Regions from separate parts of the Streptomyces yaizuensis genome, predicted to be linked through region 4. Evidence: riboswitches for the same ligand, from Rfam matches in the RefSeq annotation. Region 4 holds a riboswitch; each other region holds the start of a gene.
The links. Region 4 has a riboswitch for cyclic di-AMP ahead of SYYSPA8_RS15345 (C40 family peptidase). Riboswitches for the same ligand answer to the same signal wherever they lie in the genome.
Positions count from the first base shown of each region.

Region 1 (7,071 bases), on a different contig from region 4:
GACGAGATCCGATCCAGCTTCACCGACTCGGTGGAGGTGGTGGCGTACGGCGTCGGGGAGCTGGAGTCGGCGGCCTGCTCGTCGGTGTGGCTGACGATGAAGCGGTTGCCGGTCAGGACGAGAACGGTGACGTGGCGGCGCACCTCGTTGGCGTCGAAGGTGGTCTCCTGGTGCACCAGGTACGACGCGATCTGCTCTCCGCCGACAGCGGCCTCCACCGCCTCGGCCACGAGAGCCGGGTAGTAGCCGCTGCGCTCGATCGCCGCGCGCAGCCCCTGGGTCGTCGTACCGGTCTTCGCCATGCGGTCCATCCTACGGGGCCCCGGGGGCACCGGGCGCTCACATCGCTCAGTAGCTGGGGAGGCGGCGCGGCCCCAGGTCAGTGAAGGTGGCGGGTGGGGCGAGGCGTACGGACGCGCCGAGCACGGAGAGCCCCCGCTGGGCGACGACGACGGGTTCAAGACTGATGGAGACCACTTCCGGGTGGTCGTCCACCAGTCGTGATACCCGCAGCAGCAGCTCTTCGAGCGCGGGGGTGTCGACGGGGGCGGAGCCCCGCCAGCCGAAGAGGAGGGGGGCGGTCCGGATGCCGCGGACGAGTTCGGCGGCGTCCCGGTCGGTGACGGGGATCAGCCGGTGGGAGGTGTCCCCGAGCAGTTCGGACGCGGCGCCCGCGAGGCCGAAGGAGAGGACCGCGCCGACGGCGGGGTCGATGACGGCCCGGACGACGGTGTCGACGCCCCGGGGGGCCATGGACTGGACGACGGGGCGCAGCTCGCCGGGGCCGCCGAGGCGGTCGGTCAGCTCGCGGTAGGACTGGCGCAGATGCTGTTCGTCGGTGAGGTCGAGGCGTACGCCGCCGAGGTCGGGGCGGTGCCGCAGATGGGGGGCGGTGGTCTTGAGGGCGACGGGGTAGCCGAGGCGGGCCGCCGCCGCGGCGGCCTCGTCGGGGTCCGGCGCGGGGAGCGCGGTCCGGACCCGGATGCCGTAGCGGGCGAGGAGGGCGTGGGCGTCGGTGGCGGGGAGGGTGCCGATGGCGTCCTCGGCGAGCAGTTCCGCGATGAGGGCGGCGGCGCCGTTCTCGTCGATGTCGTCGTACTCGGGGACCAGGCCGGGGTCGGCGGCCTGGCGGCGCCAGCGGGCGTACCGGACGGCCTGGGAGAGGGCGCGGACGGCCCGCTCGGCGGCGGGGTAGGCGGGGATGCGGCCCCGGTCGGGCCCGTCCGCTTCCGTCTCCGTTCCCGCTTCCGCTTCCGGGTCCGCTTGGGGGGCCGTGTCCGAGGTCGGCGCGGACGAGGTCGGTGCGGGGGCGGTCGGTGCGGGGGCGGTCGGCGCGGACGAGGTCGGTGCGGGGGCGGTCGGTGCGGGGGCCGTGCCCCGGACCGCCGACAGCGCCTCCGCGAGACCCCCCAGCTCCACATGGACGACCGCGACCGGCTTCGGCCGCTCCGCCTCCGCGACCGCCGACCGCAGGGCCCGCGCCAGCACCTCGCCGTCGCCCGACTCCATGGAGCCGTGCTCGCCGACCCAGGGGATCGCCGTCACCACGACCGCGTCGCAGCCCTCGTCGGCCAGCGCCCGGGCGAGCGCGCGCCGGAAGTCCGCCGGGGCGGCCTCCGTCGTGAGGTCCAGCGGCGGCTGCGGACGCAGGCCCTCCGCCAGGCAGGCGTCATAGGTGAGCAGCCCCAGCGACTCGGAGTTGCCGAGGATCGCCACCCGGGGCCCGGCCGGCAGCGGCTGCCCGGCGAGCAGCAGGCCCGCGTCGACCAGCTCGGTGACGGTGTCGACCCGGATCACCCCGGCCTGCCGCAGCAGCGCGCCGACGGCGGCGTCGGGGATCCGGGTCGTGGGTACGGCGTGCCCGGGCGGCTCGCTGCCGCTGTGCCGGGCGCCCTTGACCACGACGACGGGCTTGACCGCCGCCGTGCGCCGGGCGAGCCGGGTGAACTTGCGCGGGTTGCCGATCGACTCCAGGTAGAGCAGGGCCACATCGGTGCCGGGGTCGTCGTACCAGTACTGGAGGAAGTCGTTGCCGGAGACGTCGGCGCGGTTGCCCGAGGAGATGAAGGAGGAGAGTCCGGCGCCCCGGCGGTGCAGCCCGGACAGGAGCGCGATGCCGATCGCGCCCGACTGGGTGAAGAGCCCGATCCGGCCGGGGGCGGGCGAGCGGGGGGCGAGCGAGGCGTTGAGGCGTACCCCGTCGGCGGTGCTGATGATCCCGAAGGAGTTCGGGCCGATGATCCGCATGCCGTACGAGCGGGCCCGGCGCACCAGGTCCCGCTGGCGCCGCCGGCCCTCGACGCCGCTCTCGGCGTATCCGGCGGAGAGGACGACCAGGCCGCGCACCCCGTGCTCGCCGCAGTCCGTGACGACGTCGGGGACCCGTTCCACGGGTACGGCGACGACGGCGAGGTCGACGCTCTCGCCGGTGGTGTCGGCGATCTCGGCGACGGAGCGGAAGGCGGGCACTCCCTCGACCTCGGGCCAGCCGTCGGGGAAGGCGCGGTTCACGGCGTAGAGGCGGCCGGTGTAGCCGGAGGCCAGGAGGTTGCGCAGGACGGTGCGGCCCATGCCGCCGGTGGCCCGGCCGGTGCCGATGACCGCGACCGACCGGGGGGCCAGGAGCCGCTGCACGGACCGGGCCTCGGCCCGCTGCTCCCGGCCGCGCTGGACGGCGAGGGACTTCTCGGTCGGCTCCAGGTCGAGGGTGAGGTGGACGGAGCCGTCCTCGAAGCTGCGCCTCTGGGTGTATCCGGCATCCCGGAACACCTTGATCATCTTGTTGTTGGCGGGCAGTACCTCGGCCGCGAACCGGCGCACGCCCCGCTCGCGGGCCACGGCGGCGATGTGTTCCATCAGCGCGGAGGCGACGCCGCGCCCCTGGTGGGCGTCCTGCACCAGGAAGGCGACCTCGGCCTCGTCGGCGGGGGCGGAGGCGGGCAGTCCCCGGCCGTCGATCCGGTCGTAGCGGACGGTCGCGATGATCTCCCCGCCCACCGTGGCGGCGAGCCCGACCCGGTCCACGTAGTCGTGGTGGGTGAAGCGGTGGACGTCCTTGGCGGTGAGCCGGGGGTAGGGCGCGAAGAAGCGGTAGTACTTCGACTCGTCCGAGACCTGCTCGTAGAAGCTGACCAGCCGGTCGGCGTCATCGGGGGTGAGCGGCCGGATACGTGCGGTGCCGCCGTCGCGCAGCACCACATCGGCCTCCCAGTGGTCGGGATAGGTCTGTTCCGGCCGGGTCCGCATGACGGAAGAGTACGGCGCGGCCGGGCCCGGCGGTGCGGCGCGGGCGGCGATGTCCGAGGTGGGGGCGGGCGGCCGGAGCCCACGGGGCCGAACGGCGGGACAAAGGGCCCTCGCCGGGCCGGTGGGCGGGGTCCGGTGGCGCGGCCGGATCGGCGCGCGGGCGGGGCCGGGTGGTGCCCGTACCATGGCACACTGGTCTAGACAACCCATTTCCCCCCGAAGGGCACCACCATGGCTGAGCGCCGTGTCAATGTCGGCTGGGCCGAGGGCCTGCACGCCCGACCCGCTTCCCTCTTCGTCCGTGCCGCCGCCGCTTCCGGTGTGCCGGTGACGATCGCCAAGGCCGACGGCAGCCCGGTCAACGCGGCCTCGATGCTCGCCGTGCTGGGCCTGGGCGCCCAGGGTGGCGAGGAGATCGTGCTGGCCTCCGAGGCGGAGGGCGCCGACGCGGCGCTGGACCGGCTGGCCAAGCTGGTCGCGGAGGGTCTTGAGGAGCTTCCGGAGACGGTCTGAGACCACCTCCGGGCCGGGCCCTCGCGGGTCCGGACCGACGCGCCCGGGGCCGGGCCCCGACCATCCCGGCCCCGGGCCGCACTCCCCGCCGGACCCCGGGGGCACCGACGCGCCCGCGCGGTGTCCCCGAGTCCGGCACGCCGGGCCGCGGCTCCCAGCCGACCACGGGGGCCGCGGCTTTCGCGTACCCGGCCGTCCACCGCTGAGCCAGCCGCCCACCGCGTACCCGGCCGCCGACCGCTGAGCCGGCCGCCGGCCCGGGGCCCGGACCTCAGGGGCGGGGCCCGGACCTCAGGGGCGGGCCGTCGCCAGCCGGGGCGCGCGGCGGGCCGGGCGCGGGCCGCCGGGGAAGCGCAGCCGGTGCGCCCCCGCGCTCCGCTCGGCGTGCAGCGCGGTCAGGGCCCGCGCCCGCTCCGCGTCGCCGCGCGCCACCGCGTCCAGGATCGCGCCGTGCTCGGCCCAGTACGCCAGCGGCTCGGCGGGCGGTTCCACCGCGTACATCCAGGCGATCCTGTGCCGCAACTGGGTGAGCAGGGCGATCAGCCCGGGGCTGACGGACGCCTGCGCCAGCGTCTCGTGGAACCAGCCGCCCAGCGCCCGCAGATCCTCGCCCCCTCCCCCGCGCGCCCGCTCCTGGCCCAGCCGGACCAGGCCGCGCAGCACCCGCAGATGCGCCTCGGTGCGCCGGCGGGCCGCGCGCGCCGCGCCCAGGGGCTCCAGCAGCATCCGGGTCTCCAGCAGATCGGCGGCCTCCTGTTCGGTGGGCTCGGCGACCTGCGCCCCGGCGTGCCGCCGGATGACCACGAACCCCTCGGATTCCAGGGTGCGCAGGGCCTCGCGGACGGGGATGCGGGAGACGCCGTAACGGCGGGCGAGCCGCTCCTCGGCGAGCCGGGCGCCGCGCGCGAGGGCCCCGGAGACGATGTCGTCGCGGATCGCCGTGCAGACCGAGTGCGCCGGAACGCGCATGACCGAACCTCCGCTGTGGTCCGCCGCTGTCCGCCCGGGTTCCGTCGGGCCGCCGCCACGGCCCCCTCGGGGCAGGGGTCGCCGGCCGCCCCGGGCCGCGCGGCCCTGTGCCGCGCGTTCGGCGACTCTATTGCAGGGAGCGCTCTTTCTCCGTGGGGCCGCGTCCGGCGCCGCCTTCTTCCGGCCAGCCCTTGGGCCCCCGGCGGCGGAACCGGTACGGCGGAGTACGCCGAAGGCCCCCGGCGTGCTCGCCGGGGGCCTTCGGTGACGCCGTGCACGGGGCCGCGAGGGCCGTACGGGCGCGGTGGGCTCAGATGTTCACGTCGTGCGCGCGCAGATAGGCGACGGGGTCGACGTCGGAGCCGTAGTCGGCGCCGCTGCGGGCCTCGAAGTGCAGGTGCGCGCCGGTGGAGTTGCCGGTCGAGCCGGCCAGGCCGATCTGCTGGCCCGGCAGCACGCTCTGCCCGGTGGTGACGTTGAGGGAGTGCAGATGCCCGTACTGGGTGTACGAGCCGTCGTTCATCCGGATCACGACGTTGTTGCCGTAGGCGCCGCCCCAGCCGGCCTCGACGACGGTGCCCGCGCCCACGGAGACCACGGGGGTGCCGAGGGCCGCGTGGAAGTCGATGCCGGAGTGGCTGCCGGAGGACCAGTAACCGCCGCCCGCCTGGTACGCGGTGGAGACGTACGAGCCGGCGACCGGGGCCTGGTAGGCGTTGAGCCGCTTGCGCTCGGCCTCGCGGGCGGCGCGCTCGCGGGCCTCCTGGGCCTCGCGCTCCCGGGCCTCGGCCTTGCGGCGGGCCTCCTCGGCGGCCTCCTCGCGGGCGATGGCCGCGCGCTTCTGGGTGACGGCCTGGTCGGCGACCTCGTCGGCGATGGAGTCGGCCTCGGCGTCCGCCGCGAGAATCATGAAGGTGCCGGTGTCCTCGGAGGAGGACGCGGGGGTGGCGGACGTGTCGTTCCCGGCGGCGGCGGCCGGGGAGGCGAGGGTTCCGCAGACACCCGTGGTGGCGAGGGTGGCGACGCCGGCGATGCGTGCGCCGTTGCGCGACACACGGCCCGGAGCACGGTGTTTCCCGGTGGAGCGGGTCAACGCCATGGAGAGGCTGATCCTTTCCTTCCTTCTCGCCTACCGGGTTAGCTGACGGGTTCGGAGCAGGAAGGTCTCCTACGGGCCCCTCCGCGCGGAGCGAAGGCGTCCGATTCACCCCTGGGGACGGTGGGTCCCCGGCTCCCCCGGGCTCGCACCCGGTGGGGACTCGGCGATGACTGTCCGTGCCACGGATGCGGCGTACAGCGGGCGAACAGCCGGACCGACGCTACGGTCGCCGCCGCCGGTTCGCCAAACAGACGGCGATTTTTGTTGGCTATGCCACAGCCCAGAAAGGCCAGTTCCCCATGACTTCCCATCAAAAATGGACAAAGAGCAGGAAACCCCGGCGATGTGGAGCGCATCACCGGGGTCATCTGTCGCCCTGACCCACCCATACCGGGCAGAACAGGGCAGGGGAAACGGGTCAGCCGGTCACGACGGTGACCTCGCCGATGCCCAGCGCCTTGGCCGGCTCCGCGATCTGCGACGCGTCACCGACGAGCACCGTCACCAGCCGGTCCACCGGGAAGGCGCTGACCACCGCGGCGGTCGCCTCCACCGTGCCGGTCGCCGCCAGCCGCTCGTACAGCCGCGCCTGGTAGTCGTCGGGCAGGTACTGCTCGACCTGGTCGGCCAGCGTGCCCGCGACGGACGCCGCCGTCTCGAACTTCAGCGGCGCCACCCCCACCAGGTTCTGCACGGCGGTGTCGCGCTCCGCGTCGGTCAGCCCCTCGGCCGCCAGGGTGCGCAGCACCTGCCACAGGTCCGCCAGCGCGGGGCCGGTGTTGGGCGTGTCCACGGAGCCGCTGATGGCGAGCAGCGACACACCCGTGCCGTCGGGCGCGGAACGCAGCACCTGCCCGAAGGCGCGCACGCCGTAGGTGTAGCCCTTCTCCTCGCGCAGCACCTTGTCGAGCCGGGAGGTGAGGGTGCCGCCGAGGCAGTACGAGCCGAGCACCTGCGCGGCCCACACCGGGTCGTGGCGGTCCCCGCCCACGCGGCCGATCAGCAGCTGGGTCTGGACCGCTCCGGGGCGGTCCACGACGATCACCCGGCCGGTGTCGTCGGCGGTGACCGGCGGTACGGGCAGCAGGTCCGCCTCGTCGCCGGTCCACTCGCCGAGGGTATCGGCGAGCACCTTGTCCAGGTCGATGCCGGTGAGGTCGCCGACGACGACCGCGGTGGCGGTGGCGGGCCGGACATGGGTCTCGAAGAAGCGGCGGACGCCCGGGGCGTCGATCCGGGCGACG
Region 1 is NZ_BSBI01000022.1:10,153-17,223, forward strand. It holds gene SYYSPA8_RS35475 (DUF5998 family protein) at 1-302, opposite strand, end outside; gene SYYSPA8_RS35480 (bifunctional acetate--CoA ligase family protein/GNAT family N-acetyltransferase) at 349-3,246, opposite strand; gene SYYSPA8_RS35485 (HPr family phosphocarrier protein) at 3,478-3,759, shown strand; gene SYYSPA8_RS35490 (GntR family transcriptional regulator) at 4,051-4,728, opposite strand; gene SYYSPA8_RS35495 (M23 family metallopeptidase) at 5,039-5,827, opposite strand; cyclic di-AMP (ydaO/yuaA leader) riboswitch at 5,841-6,003, opposite strand; gene SYYSPA8_RS35500 (M16 family metallopeptidase) at 6,246-7,071, opposite strand, start outside.
Region 1: it holds a riboswitch for cyclic di-AMP, as region 4 does, so the genes downstream of both, SYYSPA8_RS35495 (M23 family metallopeptidase) here and SYYSPA8_RS15345 (C40 family peptidase) in region 4, are expected to answer to the same signal.

Region 2 (7,071 bases), on a different contig from region 4:
CGTCGGGGACCAGTCCCCGAACCCCTGCGCCTCAATCGCCGGCGGGGCTGGTTTTTGCTCGGGTCGACGGCGAGGCGGGTTTGTGCGGGTCGGCCCGGGACCGGGTGTGGTGCGGGTTGGCGGGGCCTCCGGGCTCACCTCCTCGGGGTCGGCGAGCGTACTCACCAAGTTTTGTGCGGGTCGGCCTCCGCCGATCCCCTGCGGGGGCGACCCTGCACCCCCCACCCACACAGCCGGCACAGGCGGACCGGTACCCCAGGCGGGGGGAAGACAGGTGCGGGCCCCCGTACCGACACGGGCCCCGCAGCGCGAGGCCACCCTCGTGCAGGGTGCGGGCGGCCGGTACCCCGTGCCGGGGAAGGGGGTGCGGGCCCCCGTACCGACACGGGCCCCGCAGCGCGAGGCCACCCTCGCGCAGGGTGCGGGCGGCCGGTACCCCGTGCCGGGGAAGGGGGTGCGGGACCCCGTACCGACACGGGCCCCGCAGCGCGAGGCCACCCTCGCGCAGGGCGCGGGCGGCCGGTACCCCGTGCCAGGGAAGGGGGTGCAGCCCTTCGTACCGACACGGGCCGGGCAGGGCCTTGCCATTCCCGGGGTCAGACGGCCCGCTCGATGGCTTCAAAGATGTCCGCGTCCGTCTGCTGCTGCCACGCGGGCAGGTCGGCCCAGTCGGCGACGTACCCGGGCTTCGGGTCCTCGAAGTGCTTGAACATCTGCGCGGTCCAGCAGATCGCGACGAAGCGGCCCTTCTGCTCGCGGGTGAGCCGTGCGGCGTGACCGTCGCTGGTCGTGATGAAGTCGCGCACCTGCCCGTAGACGGCTGCGGCGGCTGCGCGCTCCCACTCGGGCGTCTGGTCCCACGGCGTGACGTAACCGGGCTTCGGCTCGCCGGGGTAGTGCTTGGTCACACCGGCAATCCACGCCTCGCGGAAGATCCGACCGTCACTCATGCACGTGTCCCTCTCGTCATGCGGTACGCGACAGCGCCGCGATTCGGTGATCCAGGTCCGAGGCTCGGGCATCGGACAGGAGCGGGGCAAGACTCTCCCGAAGCCCGTCCAGCTTCCTGCCGATGAATCCGGAGTTCGACCGGTCGGCCAGGTTGATGACCGTCTCCGCGTGAACCGCTGCCGGAGCGGCCGGGCGCCCCCGTACCCGTACCCGGGAGAAGGCGGCGCGGGCCCACCGCACCGCACACCCCTACCGCAGCCGTTCTCCACCATGGCCGGATACCGTCGAAGGGTGAGCGAAACCCCTCCCCCCGCCCCCGAACTCTTCACCTGGGAGTTCGCGACCGACCCGTACCCCGCCTACGCCTGGCTCCGCGAGCACGCCCCGGTGCACCGGACCCGGCTGCCCAGTGGCGTCGAGGCGTGGCTCGTGACCCGGTACGCGGATGCCCGGCAGGCGCTGGCCGATCAGCGGCTGTCGAAGAATCCGGCGCATCACGCGGAGCCCGCGCACGCCAAGGGGAAGACGGGCATCCCGGGGGAGCGCAAGGCCGAGCTGATGACGCACCTGCTCAATATCGACCCGCCGGATCACACACGGCTGCGCCGGCTGGTCTCCAAGGCGTTCACTCCGCGCCGGGTGGCGGAGTTCGCGCCCCGGGTGCAGGAGCTGACGGACCGGCTGATCGACGGGTTCGCGCAGAAGGGGGAGGCGGACCTGATCCACGAGTTCGCGTTCCCGCTCCCCATCTACGCCATCTGCGATCTGCTGGGTGTCCCGCCGGAGGACCAGGACGACTTCCGGGACTGGGCCGGGATGATGATCCGGCACGGGGGCGGGCCGCGCGGTGGGGTCGCGCGGTCGGTGAAGAAGATGCGGGGGTATCTGCTGGAGCTGATCCACCGCAAGCGCGGCGATCTCGGGGACGATCTGATCTCGGGTCTGATCCGGGCGAGCGACCACGGGGAGCATCTGACGGAGAACGAGGCCGCGGCGATGGCCTTCATCCTGCTTTTCGCCGGTTTCGAGACCACGGTCAATCTCATCGGCAACGGGACCTTCGCGCTGCTGCGCGACCCGGTGCAGCGGGGCCGGCTCCAGGAGTCCCTGGCGGCGGGTGAGCGGGGTCTGCTGGAGACCGGGGTGGAGGAGTTGCTGCGGTACGACGGGCCGGTGGAGATGGCGACGTGGCGGTTTGCCACGGAGCCGCTGGTGATCGGTGGTCAGGCGATCGCGGTGGGTGATCCGGTGCTGGTGGTGCTGGCCGCGGCGAACCGGGATCCCGAGCGGTTCGAGGGGCCGGACGTGCTGGATCTGTCGCGGCGGGACAGCCAGCATCTGGGGTACGGGCACGGCATCCATTACTGCCTCGGGGCGCCGCTCGCGCGGCTGGAGGCGCAGACCGCGCTGGCGACCCTTTTCACCCGGTTGCCGGACCTCCGACTCGCGGCGGATCCGTCCGATTTGCGGTGGCGCGGTGGCCTGATTATGCGGGGATTGCGCACCCTGCCCGTTGAGTTCGATTTCGGCGGGAGAGCGCAGGGAATTGACGAGCCGTCAGGGTCGTGATGTTCGCGTGATCTCCGCTGCATCGACTTGTGACTGATGTTCGACTGCGGCTACGTTCACCCCGTCTCAGCAGTCTCGCGAAAGGCAACCGCATGCTCACCGGGAATGGTCGACATCGCCGACCCCGTCAGGCTCCGGCACTCGTCGTCGCGGCGGGAGTGACAGGATCGGCCATCGCGATCCCGCTCCTGGGCGCCGGCTCGGCGACCGCCGCCGAGTCCGCCACATGGGACCGCGTGGCCGAATGCGAGAGCGGTGGCGCCTGGAGCGCCGACACCGGCAACGGTTATTACGGCGGTCTCCAGCTGTCGCAGCAGACCTGGGAGAACTTCGGCGGTCTGGACATCGCCGACCGCCCCGATCTCGCCAGCCGCGCCCAGCAGATAGCCGTGGCCGAGAAGGTTCTCGCGGCCCAGGGCGCCAAGGCGTGGGCCACGTGCGCCGAGATGGCCGGTCTGACCGCCTCCGGCACCGGTACAGGCACGGACGCCGGTACGGGCACGGGCGCGGCCGGGAAGACCACCTCGGAGGCCCCCGCGGCCGGGAAGCCGGCCAAGAGGTCCGCCACGGCGCCGGAGAAGGCCGGGAAGGCGGCCGGGCAGGAGGCCGGGAAGTCGGCCGACAGCGGCACCGCCCGCGACACCGCCACCCCGGACGCGAAGGCGTCGGGCGGGGGCGGCGGCAAGGGCACGGAGGGCGCCACCGAGGGGACCGACCCCGCGCCGGCCCGTACCCAGGGCGTCGGCAACGGCCCCGACCGCACCACCGGCTCCGGTACCGAGGCCCCGGCGGGCGGCGGCAAGCACCGGGGCGCACCCGCCGACGAGGCGGCCGACGGCACCACCCCGGCGGCCGACGCCTCCTCACCGGCCGGTACGGCCGCCTCGGACGAGGTCCGGGACCGGGCGGCCGACACCCCGCAGACCTCGCGCGGCGGCGACGCGGCCCGCGACGGCGCGGCGTTGTCCGGTGCGGCACAGAAGGCCGGTGTCACGGTCGGGACCGGCGCGGCGGGCACCTCGCCGTCCGCGTACACCGTCCAGCCGGGCGACAGCCTCTCCGCCATCGCCGAGGCCGAGAAGGTCGAGGGCGGGTGGAACTCCCTCTATGAGCGCAACAAGAAGGAGGTCGGCGCCGACCCCGACCTGATCCACCCTGGTCAGAGCCTGGATCTCAGCGCCGCGCAGCAGTAGTTGCGCCGGGGTTTGTCCTGGTTTGCAGAAATGAGACAAGGGTCTCTTTGCGAAATCTCTGCCCCGGCTCGATCCGGAATATTGAATTCCAGGCCTCACCTGCGGAAACGTCAAGATCCGGAGTGGTGAGATGGGCGATTTCTCCCCGATGTTCATCTTTGAACATCGGGGAGGGCTGTGCGTACGGTCTGACCGCTCGCCACAGCGGGCACCGTCGACCGTCACGCCGAATCCTGCCGTCGGTCGGGGGGAAACACGACGCTCACAGCGCCGGAGGCAGGAGCGGGGGACCCAAGGTTTGCGCCGGTCCCGGCCGCTGACGAACGGTTCGTGAACCGTTCGCCCAGCAGTCGAACCGGCTGGGGGTGAAGCCGTGCGCCAGTCGCACGGCCGGGCAACTCACTTGGCCCGAACCCGACAGCTCACTTCGCAGGCGTCGGTGAGGGAGATCTCCATGCTGTTTTCCGGCAAGGGCAAGCACCGCCGTCCGTCCAAGGCCGTCCGCGTCGTGACCTTCGCCGGTGTCACCGGCGCCGCTGTCGCCGCCCCGCTGATGGGCGCGAGCACCGCCACCGCCGCCACGGCCGCCGAGTGGGACAAGGTCGCCCAGTGCGAGTCCGGCGGCAACTGGTCCATCAACACCGGCAACGGCTACTACGGCGGCCTCCAGTTCTCGGCCTCCACCTGGGCCGCGTACGGCGGCACCGCCTACGCCCCGACCGCCGACAAGGCCAGCAAGTCGCAGCAGATCGCCATCGCCGAGAAGACCCTCGCGGGTCAGGGCAAGGGTGCCTGGCCGAAGTGCGGCGTGGGCCTCTCCAGCACCCCGTACGGCGGCGGCTCCACCACCGCCCCGGTGCAGCAGGCCCCGAAGCAGGCCACCAAGCCGGCCCCGCAGCAGCAGGCGCCCCAGCAGCAGGCCGCCCCGCAGCAGCGCGCCGAGGCCCCGGTGACCCGCTCCGCCGAGCGCGCCCCCGCCGCCGCCCCGGTGCAGCAGCAGTCCGCCCCGTCCCAGGCCCCGGCCAAGGGCTTCCTCAAGGGCGACGGCGAGTACGCGGTGCAGGCCGGCGACACGCTCAGCTCCATCGCCGAGGCCAAGGGCGTCAAGGGCGGCTGGCAGAAGCTGTTCCAGCTGAACGAGGACATCGTCGACAACGCCGACGTCATCTACGTGGGTCAGCAGCTCCACCTGCGCTGACCCGCCCCCCGGGTGCTTCCCGGGCCACGGACCGCCCCGGTCCGGCGCGCTTCCCCCCGTTCGCGCCGGACCGGGGCTCCGGCCTTTCCCGGGCCCGATCCCTCGTACCAACCGCTACTGAGCGGTAGCTTTGCGGCGTTTTGCCCCGCCCTGCTGTATTTCTTTATCTTTTTCGTCCCAGCGGTCGGGCATCCGAGGGGACGGACCCCGCCCGCCGGTTAGGCTCTTGTCGCAAGGCCGATCGCGGCCCTGCACTCCATGCGTCACATCCCAGAAGGAGATGCTCGTGCCGTCCATCGACGTCGTCGTAGCCCGGGAAATCCTGGACTCCCGAGGCAACCCCACGGTCGAGGTCGAGGTCGGCCTCGACGACGGCAGCACCGGTCGTGCTGCCGTTCCGTCCGGCGCCTCGACCGGTGCCTTCGAAGCCATCGAGCTTCGTGACGGCGACCCCAACCGCTACCTCGGCAAGGGCGTCGAGAAGGCCGTCCTCGCGGTCATCGAGCAGATCGGCCCCGAGCTGGTCGGCTACGACGCCACCGAGCAGCGCCTGATCGACCAGGCCATGTTCGACCTGGACGCCACCCCGGACAAGTCGTCCCTCGGCGCCAACGCCATCCTCGGCGTCTCCCTCGCCGTGGCCCACGCCGCCTCCGAGGCGTCCGACCTGCCGCTCTTCCGCTACCTGGGCGGCCCGAACGCGCACCTGCTGCCCGTTCCGATGATGAACATCCTCAACGGTGGGTCGCACGCCGACTCCAACGTCGACATCCAGGAGTTCATGATCGCCCCGATCGGCGCGGAGTCCTTCTCCGAGGCCCTTCGCTGGGGCGCCGAGGTCTACCACACCCTCAAGAAGGTGCTGAAGACCAAGGGCCTGTCCACCGGTCTCGGCGACGAGGGCGGCTTCGCCCCGAACCTGGAGTCCAACCGCGCCGCGCTCGACCTCATCGTCGAGGCCATCACGCAGGCCGGTTACATCCCCGGCGAGCAGATCGCGCTCGCGCTCGATGTCGCCGCCTCCGAGTTCTACAAGGACGGCAAGTACGAGTTCGAGGGCAAGTCCCGCTCGGCCGCCGAGATGACCGAGTACTACGAGGAGCTGGTCTCCGCGTACCCGATGGTCTCCATCGAGGACCCGCTGTTCGAGGACGACTGGGCGGGCTGGAAGGTCCTCACCGACAAGCTGGGCTCCAAGGTCCAGATCGTCGGCGACGACCTCTTCGTCACCAACCCGGAGCGCCTCGCCCGCGGCATCGAGGAGGGCTCGGCCAACGCGCTCCTCGTCAAGGTCAACCAGATCGGCTCGCTCACCGAGACGCTGGACGCCGTCGAGCTGGCCCAGCGCAACGGCTTCAAGTGCATGATGAGCCACCGTTCCGGCGAGACCGAGGACGTCACCATCGCCGACCTCGCGGTCGCGGTGAACTGCGGCCAGATCAAGACCGGCGCCCCGGCCCGCTCGGACCGCGTCGCCAAGTACAACCAGCTCCTGCGCATCGAGGAGATCCTGGACGACGCGGCGGTCTACGCGGGCCGCAGCGCGTTCCCCCGCTTCAAGGGCTGACAAAGCCCCCGCGGGGCGGCACCCCCGGGCAGTACAGCCCCGTCGTACCGGCGTCCCCGGCCTCGGTCCCGTACCGTGTCCGGGGACGCCGCCACGTCGGCGTGCGTGCCGGAGAGCACGGCGGAGTGCGACGGCGGAGTACAGGGGAGGCGGACACGACATGGCCGGGAAGGACCGCGACCGGTTCTCCACCGCGACCAGGCTGCGACTGCTCGGGGAGCAGACCGCCGCCCGCGTCCACCGCTCGCAGAGCCGCCGGCAGGCCCGCCGCTCCCGGCTCACCGGCCGTGCGGCCTTCCTCGCCCTGGTCGTCTGCTCGCTGGTGGTGGCGCTCGCCTACCCCATGCGGCAGTACGTGGCCCAGCGCGGCGACATGGCCGAGCAGCGGGAGAGAATGGCCGAGGCGGAGCGCGAGGTCGAACGCCTGCGGGACGAGAAGGCCCGGCTCCAGGACGACACGTACATCCGGCGCCTGGCCCGGGAGCATCTGCACTATGTGCTGCCGGGCGAGGCCGGATACACCATGATCGACCCCAGGGCGTCCGAACGGCCCCGTGACGGGGACGACGCGGAGGGCCGCCCCTGGTACTCGA
Region 2 is NZ_BSBI01000019.1:101,766-108,836, reverse strand. It holds gene SYYSPA8_RS33870 (hypothetical protein) at 597-950, opposite strand; gene SYYSPA8_RS33865 (cytochrome P450 family protein) at 1,222-2,520, shown strand; gene SYYSPA8_RS33860 (transglycosylase family protein) at 2,679-3,713, shown strand; cyclic di-AMP (ydaO/yuaA leader) riboswitch at 3,972-4,164, shown strand; gene SYYSPA8_RS33855 (transglycosylase family protein) at 4,168-4,911, shown strand; gene eno (phosphopyruvate hydratase) at 5,192-6,478, shown strand; gene SYYSPA8_RS33845 (FtsB family cell division protein) at 6,639-7,071, shown strand, end outside.
Region 2: it holds a riboswitch for cyclic di-AMP, as region 4 does, so the genes downstream of both, SYYSPA8_RS33855 (transglycosylase family protein) here and SYYSPA8_RS15345 (C40 family peptidase) in region 4, are expected to answer to the same signal.

Region 3 (7,071 bases), on a different contig from region 4:
CGGACCGCGGACGAACGGGTCTTCCGGGCGAAAGCCCTGGTCAACTGCGCGGGGCTGCACTGCGACCGGGTGGCCAGGCTCTCCGGCGACGACCCCGGGATGCGGATCGTCCCCTTCCGGGGCGAGTACTACGAGCTGACCGACCCCGACCGGATCCGCGGACTGGTCTACCCCGTGCCCGACCCGGCCTTCCCCTTCCTCGGCGTCCACCTCACCCGCGGCATCGACGGCTCCGTCCACGTCGGCCCGAACGCGATCCCCGCGACCGCCCGCGAGGGCTACGACTGGGGGACGGTCCGCCCCCGCGAGCTGGCCACCACCCTGGCCTGGCCGGGGACCTGGCGAATGGCCGGAAGCCACTGGCGGTACGGGGCGGGGGAGCTGCGCCGCTCCCTGTCGAAGCCGGCGTTCACAGCGGCGGTGCGAAGACTCCTGCCGTCGGTGACGGAATCCGATCTGCGGCCCGCGCCCGCCGGGGTCCGCGCCCAGGCGGTCCTGCGGGACGGGACCCTCGCCGACGACTTCCTGATCAAGGAGGCGCCACGGACGGTCCATGTCCTGAACGCGCCTTCGCCAGCGGCGACGGCGTCCCTCCCGATCGGCCGGGAGGTGGCCTCCCGGGTCCTCCGATGGCTCTGACCCACACACGTTCGGCCTCGCGCTGCGGGGCCCGCGTCGATGCGGGCGGGGTGCGATCGTCCGGGGTTCCGGCCTGTCCGGGCCGTGTCGGTACGGGGACGCCGCGCTCGTCCGGGGCCCCGGCTGCCCGACCCGTGTCGGTACGTGTGCGTGGCACTCGTCCGGGGCTCCGCCCTGCCCGACCCGCGTCGGTACGGGGACGCCGCGCTCGTCCGGGGCCCCGGCTGCCCGACCCGTGTCGGTACGTGTGCGTGGCACTCGTCCGGGGCTCCGCCCTGCCCGACCCGCGTCGGTACGGGGTCCCGCACCCTTCTTTCCCCCGCCCGGGGGTACGGTCCGCCTCCGGATGGTCCGTGGGTGGGGGTGCAGGGTCGCCCCCGCAGGGGATCGGCGGAGGCCGACCCGCACGGGACCTGGTGAGTACGCTCGCCGACCCCGAGGAGGTGAGCCCGGAGGCCCCGCCAACCCGCACCACCACCCGGGCCCGGGACAGACCCGCACAAAAACCAGCCCCGCCGGCGCTTGAGGCGCGGAGGTTCGGGGGCTGGCCCCCGACAAGGGCCCGCACATGCCATGTGCCCGGAAACCTGTCCGCCCCTGCGGCAACCCGGAAAACTCAGCCTGGCCCGCGATGAGCCCGCACAAATCCAGCCCCGCCAGCGTTTGAGGCGCGGGGGCCTCGGGGGCTGGCCCCCGACACAGGCCCGCACACGCCGTGTGCCCGGGGGACTGTCCGCCCCTGCGGCGGGCTGGACAAAACTCAGCCCCGCCGGCGATTGAGGCGCAGGGGTTCGGGGACTGGTCCCCGACGAGGGCCCGCACGCTGCGGGGCGTTTTGCCTGTGCGGCGGGGCAGGGTGCTGGGTCCGTCCTCAAGCGCCGGACGGGCTGGATTTGCTCGGGTGGTCCCGGCGCACGGTGTGGTGCGGGTTGGTGGTGGCCTCCGGGCTCACCTCCTCGGGGTCGGCGGACCGAAGGCCCACGGTCAGCGCGAGCAGGACTTACCGCCGATCCCCTGCGGGGGCGACCCTGCACCCCCCACCCACGAAGCCAGCGCAGCAGACCGGTACCCCGAGCCGGGGAAAAAGAGGTGCGGGCCACCCCGTCGACACGGGCCAGACAGGCCGGGACCCCGGACGGGGAAGGGTGCGGGACCCCCTACCGACACGGGCGGGCAGGGCGCGGCCCCGGATGGGCGCATCCCACCCGTACCGACGCGGCCCGGGCCACCGGAAACCCCGGACGAGCGCACCGCACACGTACCGACGCGGCCCGGACACCGGAAGGCCGAACCCGTACCGGCGCAGGTGGCCCGGGACCCGGGCAAAGGGGTCGAGGCGGTCGTCTCGGCTCGGCCCCCGGCAGGGGGGCGTGGGGCCGTAGAATTGGTCGCACTGTGTCCGATAAGAACCCCACCCCCACGCGCGACCGCACCCTGCCCCGCTTCCCCGGCGGGCCCATCGCCGACCCCGCCGGCTCCCACCACGAGCGCCGGATCCGCAGCTTCCAGCCCCGGCGCAGCCGGGTGACGACCGGGCAGGGCGATGCCCTTCAGCGGCTGTGGCCGGTGTGGGGCATCGAGATCGACGGCCGGGAGCGCGTCGTCCCGGCGGAGCTGTTCGACGGGCTTCCCGTCGTGCTGGAGATCGGCTTCGGTATGGGCGAGGCCACCGCGCGGATGGCCGCCGACGATCCCGGTACCGGAATTCTCGCGGTCGATGTCCACACTCCGGGCCAGGGCAATCTGCTCGGTCTCGCCGAGCGGAACGGGCTGTCGAACGTCCGGGTGGCCAACGGCGACGCGATCATCCTGCTGCGGGAGATGCTGCCGGCCGCGTCGCTGGACGGCATGCGGGTCTATTTCCCCGATCCCTGGCCGAAGAAGCGGCACCACAAGCGGCGGCTGATCCAGCCCGAGTTCCTGACTCTCGCGGCGGGCGCGCTGAAGCCGGGTGCCGTGCTGCACTGCGCCACGGACTGGGAGGAGTACGCGGAGCAGATGCTTCAGGTGCTGACGGACCACCCGGACTTCGAGAACACGCAGGTGGACGGGGGGTACGCGCCGCGTCCGGCGTTCCGTCCCCTGACCCGTTTCGAGGGGCAGGGCCTGGACAAGGGGCATGTCGTCCACGACCTGCTCTTCCGCCGCGCGGCCACGGCGGCCACCACCGCGCCCGGAGTCTGACCGACCCCGGGGTCGACACCGGGACCGACCCCGGGACCGAGCCCTCGGCCGATCCGGCGGCGACCCGGCGCCCGGCCCGGCGGGGGAAGCCCGTCGCCAGGTGTCGGTGGGCGTCGTTAGGGTCGTCTGGTGTCCGAGCCGTCCCCGCACCACCCGCAGCCCCGTCCACAGGCTCCCGCGCCCGCCGCGCGGGCCCGCCCGGAGAACCTCCTGCCCGCGCCGGGGGTGAGCGGGGAGCACCCGGGCCCCGCGGTCCCCGCCTGCCGGGAGGAACCGCTGTTCGACGCGGTGCCCGAGCGCTCGCGATGGCGTTACAAGCCCCGGCGGGCCTGGCGGCTGTGGCAGTCGAAGGCGATCCGGGCCGGTGTCCTGATCACGGTCCTGGCGCTGTGCGCGCTGGTGATTCTCGCCCTGGTGCGGGAGCAGACCGGCACCGAGGGCTTCCTCGTCGGCCTGGGCCTGGCGACTCTCCCCGTACCGCTGCTGGTCGCGGCCTTCCGCTGGCTGGACCGGGTGGAGCCGGGCCCCTGGCGGAATCTGATCTTCGCCTTCGCCTGGGGTGCCTTCGCGGCGGCGCTCATCGCGATCCTGGCGAACACGTTCGCGACCCGCTGGATAGCCACCGCCACCGCCGACCCGACCGGCGCCCACTCCCTCGGGGCCACGGTCATCGCCCCCGTGGTCGAGGAGAGCGCCAAGGCGGTGGCCATCGCGTTGATCTTCTTCTTCCGCCGCAAGGACTTCACCGGCGTCGTCGACGGCGTGGTGGTCGCCGGTCTCACCGCCACCGGCTTCGCCTTCACCGAGAACATCCTCTATCTGGGCAGTGCCTTCGGCGAGGACCAGCAGATCGGCTACACGGGCCTGCCGACGCTGACGGCGGCGACGTTCTTCGTCCGGGTCGTGATGTCCCCGTTCGCGCATCCGCTGTTCACTGTGCTCGCCGGCATCGGCTTCGGCATGGCGGCCATGAGCCCCCGGACGAAGAAGGCCCGCCGGGTGCTGCTGCCGCTGCTCGGTGTCGTGCTCGCGATGGGCGTCCACGCCCTGTGGAACGGCTCGGCCTCCTACTTCGGGCCGCTCGGTTTCTACGCGGTGTACGCGGCGTTCATGGTGCCCGCGTTCGGGCTGCTGACCTGGCTGGCGATCTGGTCCCGGCAGAGCGAGCTGCGCACGATAGCGGCGGAGCTGCCCAAGTACGCGGTCGCCGGCTGGCTCGCCCCGGCGGAGCCGCAGGCCCTGTCGTCCATGAAGGCGCGCACGGTGGCGCGGGCGGTCGCCCGGCATGCGCAGGGCCCGGCGGCGGCGCACGCGGTCTGCGAGTACCAGCGGTTCGCGACGTCGCTGGCGTTTCTGCGGCACCGGGCGGAGCGGGGGTCGGCGGGAGAGGACTTCGTCGCCCGCGAGCAGGAGCTGCTGCACCACATGTGGCAGCGGAAGGCGGTGGCCGTGCCGGCGCTGACGTACGCGGCACGGGCGACGGGCCGGGTCCGGGTGCCGCCGCCGCACCGGGACTACGAGGTGTACAACCCGTACCGCGTCTGAGACGAACGGGCCGGGAACGGGCCGGCGGCCCTGGCATCGGGGGGTTTGCGCCAGGGCCGCCGGGGTCCGGAGGGTGGGTCGCCCCACTGCGGCGCGAAGCCGCAGGCGGACGAAAAACCGCTGATCAGATGGGCAGGCCCTTGGAGCGCAGCCAGGACATCGGGTCCATGGCGGAGCCGCCGGAGGTCTTGACCTCCATGTGCAGGTGGGCGCCGCTGGTGTTGCCGGTGTCGCCGACGCGGCCGACCATGTCGCCGGTGGAGACCTGCTGCCCGGCGCTCACGGTCATCGAGTGCATGTGCGCGTACATGATCTCCGTGCCGTCCGACAGCTGGAGAATGACCTGGTAGCCGTACGAGCCGGACCAGCCGGCCGACTTGACGGTGCCGGTGCCGACGGCCTTGAGCGGCGTACCGGCCGGGGCCGCGAAGTCCAGACCGGTGTGCTGGCCGGAGGACCACATGGGGCCGGACTGCCCGTAGGTGGAGGTGAGGGTGTACGAGGAGAGCGGCATCGAGAAGCTGCCGGCGAGGCGCTTGAGGCGCTCCTCCTCGGCCTTGGCCTTGGCTTCGGCTTCCGCCTTGGCCTTGGCCTCCTTCTCGGCCTTCTCCTTGGCTTCCTTCTCCGCCTTGGCCTTCGCCTGGGCTTCCTTCTCGGCCTTCTCGGCCTCGGCGGCGGCCTTCTCGGCGGCATCGCGCTCGGCGGCGGCGCGGGCGGCGGCCTCGGCGCTCGCCTTCTGCTCCTCGGCCTGGTCCAGGATCCGGGAGCGCAGGGCCTCGGCGGCGGTGGCCTGCTCGGACCCGGCCTCCTGGGCCACCAGTCCCATCGCGGCGTAGGAGGCACTCTCGTCGCCCGCACCGGAGGCGTTGTCGCCGTCCTCGGACATGAAAGAGCCGACACCGGGTAGAGAAGAGGCGTCGGGAAGGGAGATGGAGACCGCAGGCTTGTCCTGCGCGGTGGCGATACCGCCGGCGCCGACCGCCGCGATCACACCGACACCGAGGACGGTGGAGCTGCGGGCGAGACCGCCGCGCTGCTTCATCACCTTGTTGCGGTGGCGTCCACGGACAGGGCGAATCGTTTCGGCGGTGGGGTTCCACACGCCGGGGGTCGGAGCGGCCCCTTCGTCACTGAAGACCCCGGACTTGAACGGAGCTTCCGGGGCAGGGGTGTTGGACGCCACTGAGGCGCACTCCTTTCCTTCCTTCTCGCCTACCGGGTTAGCTGACGGGTTCGGAGCAGGAAGGTCTCCTACGGGCACCCGCCACCGCGAAGAGCACGGTGGATGGAGCCCGATTCACCCCAAGAGGTGGTTCCCCGGTTCCCTTGCGGGATTCGGCGCGTGCGCACGGTGCCGCCCTGACGACGGCTGGGACGACCGCGCTGCGTTATCGAACGTTAATAGACGGGCGGTCCTTATTCCAAGTTGTTCAGGACGATCTTTAATCTCTTTGCCATGGACTTAACGCCACATAAGCGGGCGGAGTCGGGCGACTTGAGCCACCGTCGGGCGGAGAGCCCTATCTGACGGTGCGTCAATTGTTATCGGATGGCACTGCTCCGGCTACGGAGCGTGCGACCCTTTATGCCGCCTTGACGTCAGGGGCCGCAGAACGGAGCGCTCGTGCCGGGTCCGGTGCCCGGCGGAGGGCTCCGCCGGGGGGCGGGCCACCGCGAGCAGCGCCATGTCGTCCGTCGACCCGCCGCCGGTGTGCCGGCGTACGTCGTCCAGCAGTTCGTCGAGGAGTTCACCGGGCCCGGGGAAGACCCGCCCGGCCAGGCGGACGGCGGGTTCGTAGAAGTGCCCCTTCGCGTCCCGCGCCTCGGAGAGTCCGTCGGTGTAGAAGAGCAGCGTCGCCCCCGGCGGCAGCGGATGCTCGCCGACCCGGTCCGGCCAGGCCCCCAGTTCGACCATGCCCAGCGGCAGCGCCGCCTCCGCGGGTTCGAGGACGTCCAGCGCGCCGTCCGGATGGAGCAGCAGCGGTTCGGGGTGTCCCCGGTTCACCAGCCGGACGGTGCCCGAGCCGTGCGGGATCTCCGCGAGGACGGCGGTGGTGAACGCTTCGACGGCGTCCAGGGTGTCCCGGCGCCGGGCCTCCCGGAGCAGCGCCCGCTCCAGCCGTTCGGTGACCCCTTCCAGGGTGGCCTCCTGCTCCGCAGCCTCCCGGAAGGCCCCGATGGCGACGGCGACCGCCTCCACCGCGCCCAGCCCCTTGCCCCGTACGTCGCCGACGACCAGCCGGACCCCGTGCGGGGTGTCCTGGACGGCGAAGAGGTCGCCGCCGATGAAGGCGTCCGCGAGCGCGGCCTCGTACCGGGCGGCGATCCGCAGCCCGCCGATCCGTTCCGCCGGGGTGGGCAGCACGGCGCGCTGTGCCGTCTCGGCGATCACGCGCGCGGAGGCCAGCCGCTCGCTGCCGCGGGTGATCACCCGGTTGATCACCAGGGCGAGGATGGAGACCGTGATCACGGTGAGGAGTTCGGTGTAGGCGGGGGACTCGTCCGCCGTCCCCTTGTGGAAGTGGATGGCGAGCACGCCGAGGACGGCCGCGATGCCGGTCACCAGGGTGGCCCGGAAGGAGAAGAAGGGCGCGGCGATCAGCGGGGCCGCGGTGAACATGGGGGCGGCGGTGAACCGGGGCGGGGTGACGAGGTCGAAGACCACGCCGGCCACGAGCATCAGCGCGGGCAGCATCCGGACGA
Region 3 is NZ_BSBI01000008.1:15,400-22,470, forward strand. It holds gene lhgO (L-2-hydroxyglutarate oxidase) at 1-639, shown strand, start outside; gene trmB (tRNA (guanosine(46)-N7)-methyltransferase TrmB) at 2,035-2,823, shown strand; gene SYYSPA8_RS19585 (PrsW family intramembrane metalloprotease) at 2,953-4,368, shown strand; gene SYYSPA8_RS19590 (M23 family metallopeptidase) at 4,493-5,551, opposite strand; cyclic di-AMP (ydaO/yuaA leader) riboswitch at 5,563-5,719, opposite strand; gene SYYSPA8_RS19595 (PP2C family protein-serine/threonine phosphatase) at 5,933-7,071, opposite strand, start outside.
Region 3: it holds a riboswitch for cyclic di-AMP, as region 4 does, so the genes downstream of both, SYYSPA8_RS19590 (M23 family metallopeptidase) here and SYYSPA8_RS15345 (C40 family peptidase) in region 4, are expected to answer to the same signal.

Region 4 (7,071 bases):
CGGCCTGCATCGGACAGGCGGGAGGCGCCACCGCGCTGCTGATCGCCGCCGGCACCCGGGGGCGGCGGCTGGCCCTGCCCGGGGCGCGGATCGCCCTGCGGGAACCGGCCCTGGAGGAGCCGGCCGAGGGCAGCCCGGGCGACCTCGCGATCCACGCGGCCGAGTTGCTGCGGCAGCGCGCCCAGCTCTCCGCGCTGCTCGCCCTCCACACCGGCCAGGAGGAGCGGCGGATCGCGGCCGACCTGGAACGGACGCTCTTTCTGACGGCCGCCGAGGCCCGGGAGTACGGGGTCGTCGACGAGGTCGTCGGCCGCCGTGGCGCCGGCCAGGCACAGTAGACGGGGGACGAAATGCCATACTCCGGACACTCGTCGTCCGAGCCGCCCGGGCCGTTCGGGCCGTTCGGGCCACCCCTGCCGGCGCTGACGCGGGCGGAGGGCGCGTTCGTCGACGCGTACCTCGATGCCGTGGACCAGCTGGGGCGGCTCAACCCGGCGCGCGCCACGCAGACGTACGGCGCGCTGCGGGCGGCTCAGGCGCTGGTCGCCCACGCGGGCGCGCTGCGGGACGCGCTGACGCTGATGCACCACCGGGGCGAACACGAGGTGCACGCCGCGACCCTCGCGCGGGCGCTCAGGGCGCTCGACGGGGAGCGCAGAGCGCGGCGCGTCTCCCTACCACCCCCACAAGCTTCCTGACCATCCGTCCGCAGGGGTCCGACCGCCATTCGAGTACCAGTCGTGGTAGTCCGAATGATGTACGTGTTCCCAGGGGTGGGACTACGGTCGAGTTGCGCGAATGTCGACCGAGCATCCGGAATATAATATTCCGCCGCTGGTACGGGCATGGTTCCCTGTCGAGATCGGGAACGCCCGGAGCCGCTGTCCACCTGAACAGACCAATGGTGGCAAACCTCACATATAGCCGTTTCCGCTCGGAATTTGATCGGGTTGTGGGTCAAGATCCCTGGGACGACAAGCCCCCGTCACCTCGGCGGGGCGGTCCGGGCGGACGCCGAGTCCTGCCGCCGCTGCGGACTTTGGTCGACAGGAGTGCTTCGGCAGGAGTGGAGGACCCGAGCAGTACGGGACAGACGGACGGAACCTCGTCCGGATGTTCCTCGGGGTGAAGCCGTTCAGCGGCCGGGAAACTTCGTCCACCCGAACCCGACAGGTCATCCTTCACAGGCGGCTGACGAAGGGTTGCGCATGAGTGCGCAGAAAAACGTCCCGTTCCTGATGAGCCGGGCGGGGGCCGTGTCGGCCCTCACCATCGCGGCGGTCGGTGGCTCGCTCCTGGTGCCGGGAGGCACCTCGGAGGCGCACGCCGCGACCGGGCACGCGACCAAGGCACTGAAGGTGGCGGCCTCGAAGAAGGGCGCACCGTACCGGTACGGCGCCGTCGGCCCCAAGCGCTTCGACTGCTCCGGGCTGACGCTCTACTCGTACAAGAAGGCGGGCAAGAAGCTCCCGCGCACCGCACAGCAGCAGTACAACAAGACGCGCAAGATCTCCGCGTCCAAGCGCAAGGCGGGGGACCTCGTCTTCTTCCACTCCCGGGGGTACGTCTATCACGTGGGGATCTACGCGGGTAAGGGGAAGCTCTGGCACTCGCCCAAGAGGGGGTCATGGGTGAAGCTGGACAAGATCTGGACCAAGAACGTGCGCTACGGCCGGGTCTGAGACCCGCGCGGCGCGCATGGCCGAAACCCGTCGCGCGTGGGCCCGCAGCGCACGTCCGCGGCGCGTGAAGCCGTAGCGCAGAACCACAGCCGGAGCCCCCGGCCGGACACCTCGAAGGAGGTCCGGCCGGGGGCTTCCGGCGTTCCGGCGGTCACGACAGGCCGCATAGAGGGCATAGAGGGAGTCAGAGGGCCGGGGCGGGTACGGAGGGCTCCCGCGCGGCCGCCGGGGCGGTGGCGGCCACCGTGGACAGCGCCCACGCGATCTGCCGGTCGGTCAGGTCCGCACGGGCCGTCAGCCGCAGCCGGGAGACGCCGTCCGGGACGGACGGGGGCCTGAAGCAGCCCACGGCGAGCCCGGCGGCGCGGCAGCGCGCGGCCCACTCCACGGCCTCCGTCGCCGAGGGCGCCCGTACCGACACCACGGCGGCGTCGGGGCGGCGGGCGGTGAAGCCCTGCTCCGTCAGGCCCCGGTGCAGGGCCAGGGCGTTGCCCCGGACGCGGGCCGCGAGGTCCGGGGTCCGGCGCAGCAGCCGCAGGGAGGCGAGCGCGGCCCCGGCGGCCGCCGGGGCGAGTCCGGTGTCGAAGATGAAGGTCCTGGCGGTGTTCACCAGGTGGTCGACGACCTTCGCGGGGCCGAGCACCGCGCCTCCCTGGCTCCCCAGGGACTTGGACAGCGTCACCGTCGCGACCACGTCCGGCGCCCCGGCGAGACCGGCCGCGCGGAGGGCGCCCCGGCCGCCGTCGCCGAGGACTCCGAGCCCGTGGGCGTCGTCCACCAGCAGGGCCGCGCCGCTCCGCGCCCGGCAGATTCCGGCCAGGGCGGCGAGTGGGGCCGCGTCGCCGTCCACCGAGAAGACGGCGTCGGTGACCACCAGGGCGGGTCCGCCGGGGTGGTCACCGAGCGCGGAGCGCACGGCGGCCGGGTCGGCGTGGGGGACGATCGCGGTCCGGGCGCGGGCGAGCCGGCAGCCGTCCACGATCGAGGCGTGGTTGGCCGCGTCGGAGACGATCAGGGAGCCCCCGGTGCCGAGCGCGGTGACGGCGGCGAGATTGGCCGCGTATCCGGACGACAGGACGAGGGCGGCCTCGAAGCCGCAGAAGGCGGCGAGTTCGGCCTCCAGTTCGGCGTGGAGCCCGGTGCTGCCGGTGACCAGCCGGGAGCCGGTCGAGCCCGCGCCCCAGCGGTGGGCCGCGTCCGCCGCCGCCCCGGTGACGTCGGGGTGCCGGGCGAAGCCGAGGTAGTCGTTCCCCGCGAGGTCCAGCGGTCCGGGGCCGGCGGGGCGCGGACGGACCGCACGGACCAGCCCGTTCCGCTCCCGGCGGCCGGCCTCGTGGTCGATCCACTCGAAGGGGTCCTGGTTCATGGTCGTCGGATCCTCTTCCGGGTCGGGCGCGGGGCGGGCCGTACGTCTCCGTACCGCAGGCGGAGTCACTCCTTCCGCACCGGGTGTGCGGACCCCTCCGGCACGGCGGTTTTGTCCATGGTCCACAGACCCTAACCGGGTCGGGCCCATGGGGGGATGTGTCCATGCGCACACCTCACCGGGGTGTCTGTTGTGGAGTTCCGCCTTTCCCCGGACACGTTCCGTGCGTCAGGATCGGCGCCATGGACCTGCTGAACACGCTGGTGGAGAAGGGGTTGCGGCGCGAGCTGCCGACCCGCGACGAGGCCCTCGCCGTCCTGGCGACCTCCGATGACGACTTGCTCGACGTGGTCGCCGCTGCGGGCAGAGTGCGCCGCCAGTGGTTCGGACGGCGGGTGAAACTCAACTATCTCGTCAATCTCAAGTCCGGGCTCTGCCCCGAGGACTGCAACTACTGCTCCCAGCGGCTCGGGTCCAAGGCGGAGATCCTCAAGTACACCTGGCTGAAGCCGGAGGAGGCGTCGAAGGCGGCGGCCGCCGGGGTGGCGGGCGGCGCCAAGCGGGTCTGCCTGGTCGCCAGCGGGCGCGGTCCGACCGACCGCGATGTCGACCGGGTCTCGCGGACCATCGAGGCCATCAAGGAGGAGAACGAGGACGTCGAGGTCTGCGCCTGCCTCGGGCTGCTCTCCGCCGGGCAGGCCGACCGGCTGCGGGAGGCCGGCGCCGACGCGTACAACCACAACCTCAACACCTCCGAGGCCACCTACGGCGCCATCACCACCACCCACACCTACGCGGACCGGGTGGACACCGTGCGGCAGGCGCAGTCGGCGGGCCTCTCGGCCTGTTCGGGCCTGATCGCGGGGATGGGCGAGAGCGACGAGGACCTGGTCGACGTGGTCTTCTCGCTGCGCGAACTGGACCCGGACTCGGTGCCGGTGAACTTCCTGATCCCGTTCGAGGGCACCCCGCTGGCCAAGGAGTGGAATCTGACGCCGCAGCGCTGTCTGCGGATCCTCGCGATGACCCGGTTCGTCTGCCCGGACGTCGAGGTCCGCCTCGCGGGCGGGCGCGAGGTGCATCTGCGCACGCTCCAGCCGCTGGCGCTGCACCTGGTGAACTCCATCTTCCTCGGGGACTACCTGACCAGCGAGGGCCAGGCGGGCAAGGCCGACCTGGACATGATCGCGGACGCGGGCTTCGAGGTGGAGGGCGCCGGGGAGACCACGCTGCCGGAGCACCGGGCGGCGGGCGGCTGCGGCTCGGTCTGCGGCTCCGGGGGCGGGGGCGGGAACGAGAGCGGGAACGAAAGCGGAAGCGAAAGCGGGAGCGGCTCGGGCGGCGGCTGCGGTACGGCGGGGAAGAGCGGCGTCCCGGAGGTCACCGAACCGGCGACCGCTCCGACCGGCGCTCCGACCGGTGGCCCGACCGGTGGCCCGACCGGTGGCCCGACCGGCGGCCCTACCAGCGGCCCGCGCACCGATCTGGTGACCGTGCGCCGCCGTGGCGCGGGCACGGAGCTGGCGCCCAATGCCTGAGACGGCACCGCTGTCGCCCGCCGACCTGCTCGCCCTGGACCGGGCCCACGTCTGGCACCCGTACGGGCCCATGCCGGGCCGGGAGGACCCGCTCGTGGTGGAGTCCGCGTCCGGGGTACGGCTGCGGCTGGCCGGACCGGTCCACGGCCACAGCGAGCTGATCGACGGCATGTCGTCGTGGTGGTCGGCGATCCACGGCTACAACCACCCCGTCCTCAACGAGGCGGCCCACGGCCAGCTGGCGCGGATGAGCCATGTGATGTTCGGCGGGCTGACCCATGAGCCCGCCGTCCGGCTGGCGGCCACGCTGGTGGAGATCACCCCCGAGCCGCTGCGGCACGTCTTCCTCTCCGACTCCGGCTCGGTCTCGGTCGAGGTCGCGGTGAAGATGTGCCTCCAGTACTGGCGTTCCGCCGGCCGGCCGGCCAAGCGGCGGCTGCTGACCTGGCGCGGCGGCTACCACGGGGACACCTGGCAGCCGATGGCGGTCTGCGACCCGGACGGCGGGATGCACCGGCTCTGGCAGGGGGTGCTCCCCGAGCAGGTCTTCGCGGACGCGCCGCCGTCGGAGTACGACGAGGGGTACGCGCAGCGCCTGCGGGATCTGATCGCGCGCCACGCCGACGAGCTGGCGGCGGTGATCGTGGAGCCCGTGGTGCAGGGCGCGGGCGGGATGCGGTTCCACTCCCCCGCGTATCTGCGGGTGCTGCGGGATGCCTGCGACGCCCATGACGTACTGCTGGTGTTCGACGAGATCGCGACCGGCTTCGGGCGGACGGGCACCCTCTTCGCGGCGGACGCGGCCGCTGTCGCGCCCGATGTGATGTGTCTGGGCAAGGCGCTGACCGGCGGATATCTCAGCATGGCGGCGACGCTGTGCACGAGCGCGGTGGCCGAGGGCATCTCCCGGGGCGAGGTCCCGGTGCTGGCGCACGGGCCCACGTTCATGGCGAACCCGCTGGCGGCGGCGGTCGCGAACGCCTCGATCGGGCTGCTGCTGGGCCAGGACTGGGCGGGCGGGGTCAAACGGCTGGAGGCCGGGCTGCGCGAGGGGCTGGCGGGCGCCGGGGAGCTGCCGGGGGTGCGGGACGTACGCGTCCTCGGCGGGATCGGCGTGATCCAGCTCGACCGGCCGGTGGACATGGCGGCGGCGACCCGGGCGGCGGTCGGTGCGGGGGTGTGGCTGCGGCCGTTCCGGGACCTGATCTACACGATGCCGCCCTATGTGACGGACGACGAGGATCTGGCGCGGGTGTGCGCGGCGATGCGGGCGGCCGCGGTCGCGGTCGCGGCCTGAGCGGTGCCGGTCGGGTGACCGGCACCGGGTGAGTCACCCCTGTCGGGTGGTTCGAGCGATCGAGCGACCGCTCGATATCGACTGGAACGAGTGAGAGGCAGTACGGGAACGTGTCCGTCATCGTGGTCTCGGGAACCGGGACCGAGATCGGGAAGACCGTCGTCACGGCGGGGCTCGTCGCCCTGGCCGCCGGGCGGCGGGTCGCCGTGGTGAAACCCGCGCAGACGGGGGTCGCCGCCGGGGAGCCGGGGGACCTGGCCGAGGTGCGGCGGCTCGGCGGCCCGGCGCACGGCCTCGAACTGGTCCGCTATCCGGAGCCGCTGGCGCCTGCGACGGCGGCCCGGCGGGCGGGCGTGGTCGGACTGGACGCGGAGCGGATCGCGGACCGGGTCGCCGCGCTGGCCGGGGCGCACGACCTGGTCCTGGTCGAGGGCGCCGGCGGGCTGCTGGTGCGCTTCGACGAGCGGGGCGCGACCCTCGCGGACGCGGCCCGGCTGCTGGCGGCCCCGGTGCTGGTGGTGGCGGCCGCCGGGCTCGGCACCCTGAACGCGGTGGCACTGACCGGGGAGGCCCTGCGGGCCCGGGGGCTCGACCAGCTCGGCGTCGTGGTCGGCAGCTGGCCCACCGCTCCCGGCCTCGCCGAACGGTGCAATCTGCGGGACCTCCCGGAGGCGGCCGGGGCGCCGCTGCTCGGGGTGGTGCCGGAGGGCGCGGGCGGGCTGGCCCCGGCGGAGTTCCGGTCGCGGGCCGCCGGATGGTTCGCTCCGGAGCTGGGCGGGTACTGGGACGCGGCGTCCTTCGCCGCCGCCCTGGACGTCGACAGGGGCGTGCTGGGTGACAACAGCGGTGCAGTGGGTACGGAGGCTCTCGCGGCCGCGCTCCACTGACCGCGCCGGGGCGGCGCTCCACCGGCGCCCGCTATCGACGCCCAACGCCGACATCCGCCGCCGACATCCGCCACCGACGGCCTACGGCGATACCCGGCGCCGCGTCCGGCGGGCGTCGGGATCCCTGCGCGATCTACGCTGGACGGATGCGCGCACAGGTCAGCGAGATCGTTTTCGACTGTCACGACCCGGCCCGGCTGGCCCGCTTCTGGGCGGCGCTGCTCGGCGGCGACCCGGTGGACCGCGACCCGTCGTGGTCGTACGTGGACCCGCCGGACGGGGCGCGGATCGCCTTCCAGCG
Region 4 is NZ_BSBI01000005.1:387,767-394,837, forward strand. It holds gene SYYSPA8_RS15335 (ATP-dependent Clp protease proteolytic subunit) at 1-338, shown strand, start outside; gene SYYSPA8_RS15340 (hypothetical protein) at 351-698, shown strand; cyclic di-AMP (ydaO/yuaA leader) riboswitch at 1,044-1,205, shown strand; gene SYYSPA8_RS15345 (C40 family peptidase) at 1,209-1,682, shown strand; gene SYYSPA8_RS15350 (8-amino-7-oxononanoate synthase) at 1,867-3,048, opposite strand; gene bioB (biotin synthase BioB) at 3,291-4,586, shown strand; gene SYYSPA8_RS15360 (adenosylmethionine--8-amino-7-oxononanoate transaminase) at 4,579-5,883, shown strand; gene bioD (dethiobiotin synthase) at 5,994-6,770, shown strand; gene SYYSPA8_RS15370 (VOC family protein) at 6,917-7,071, shown strand, end outside.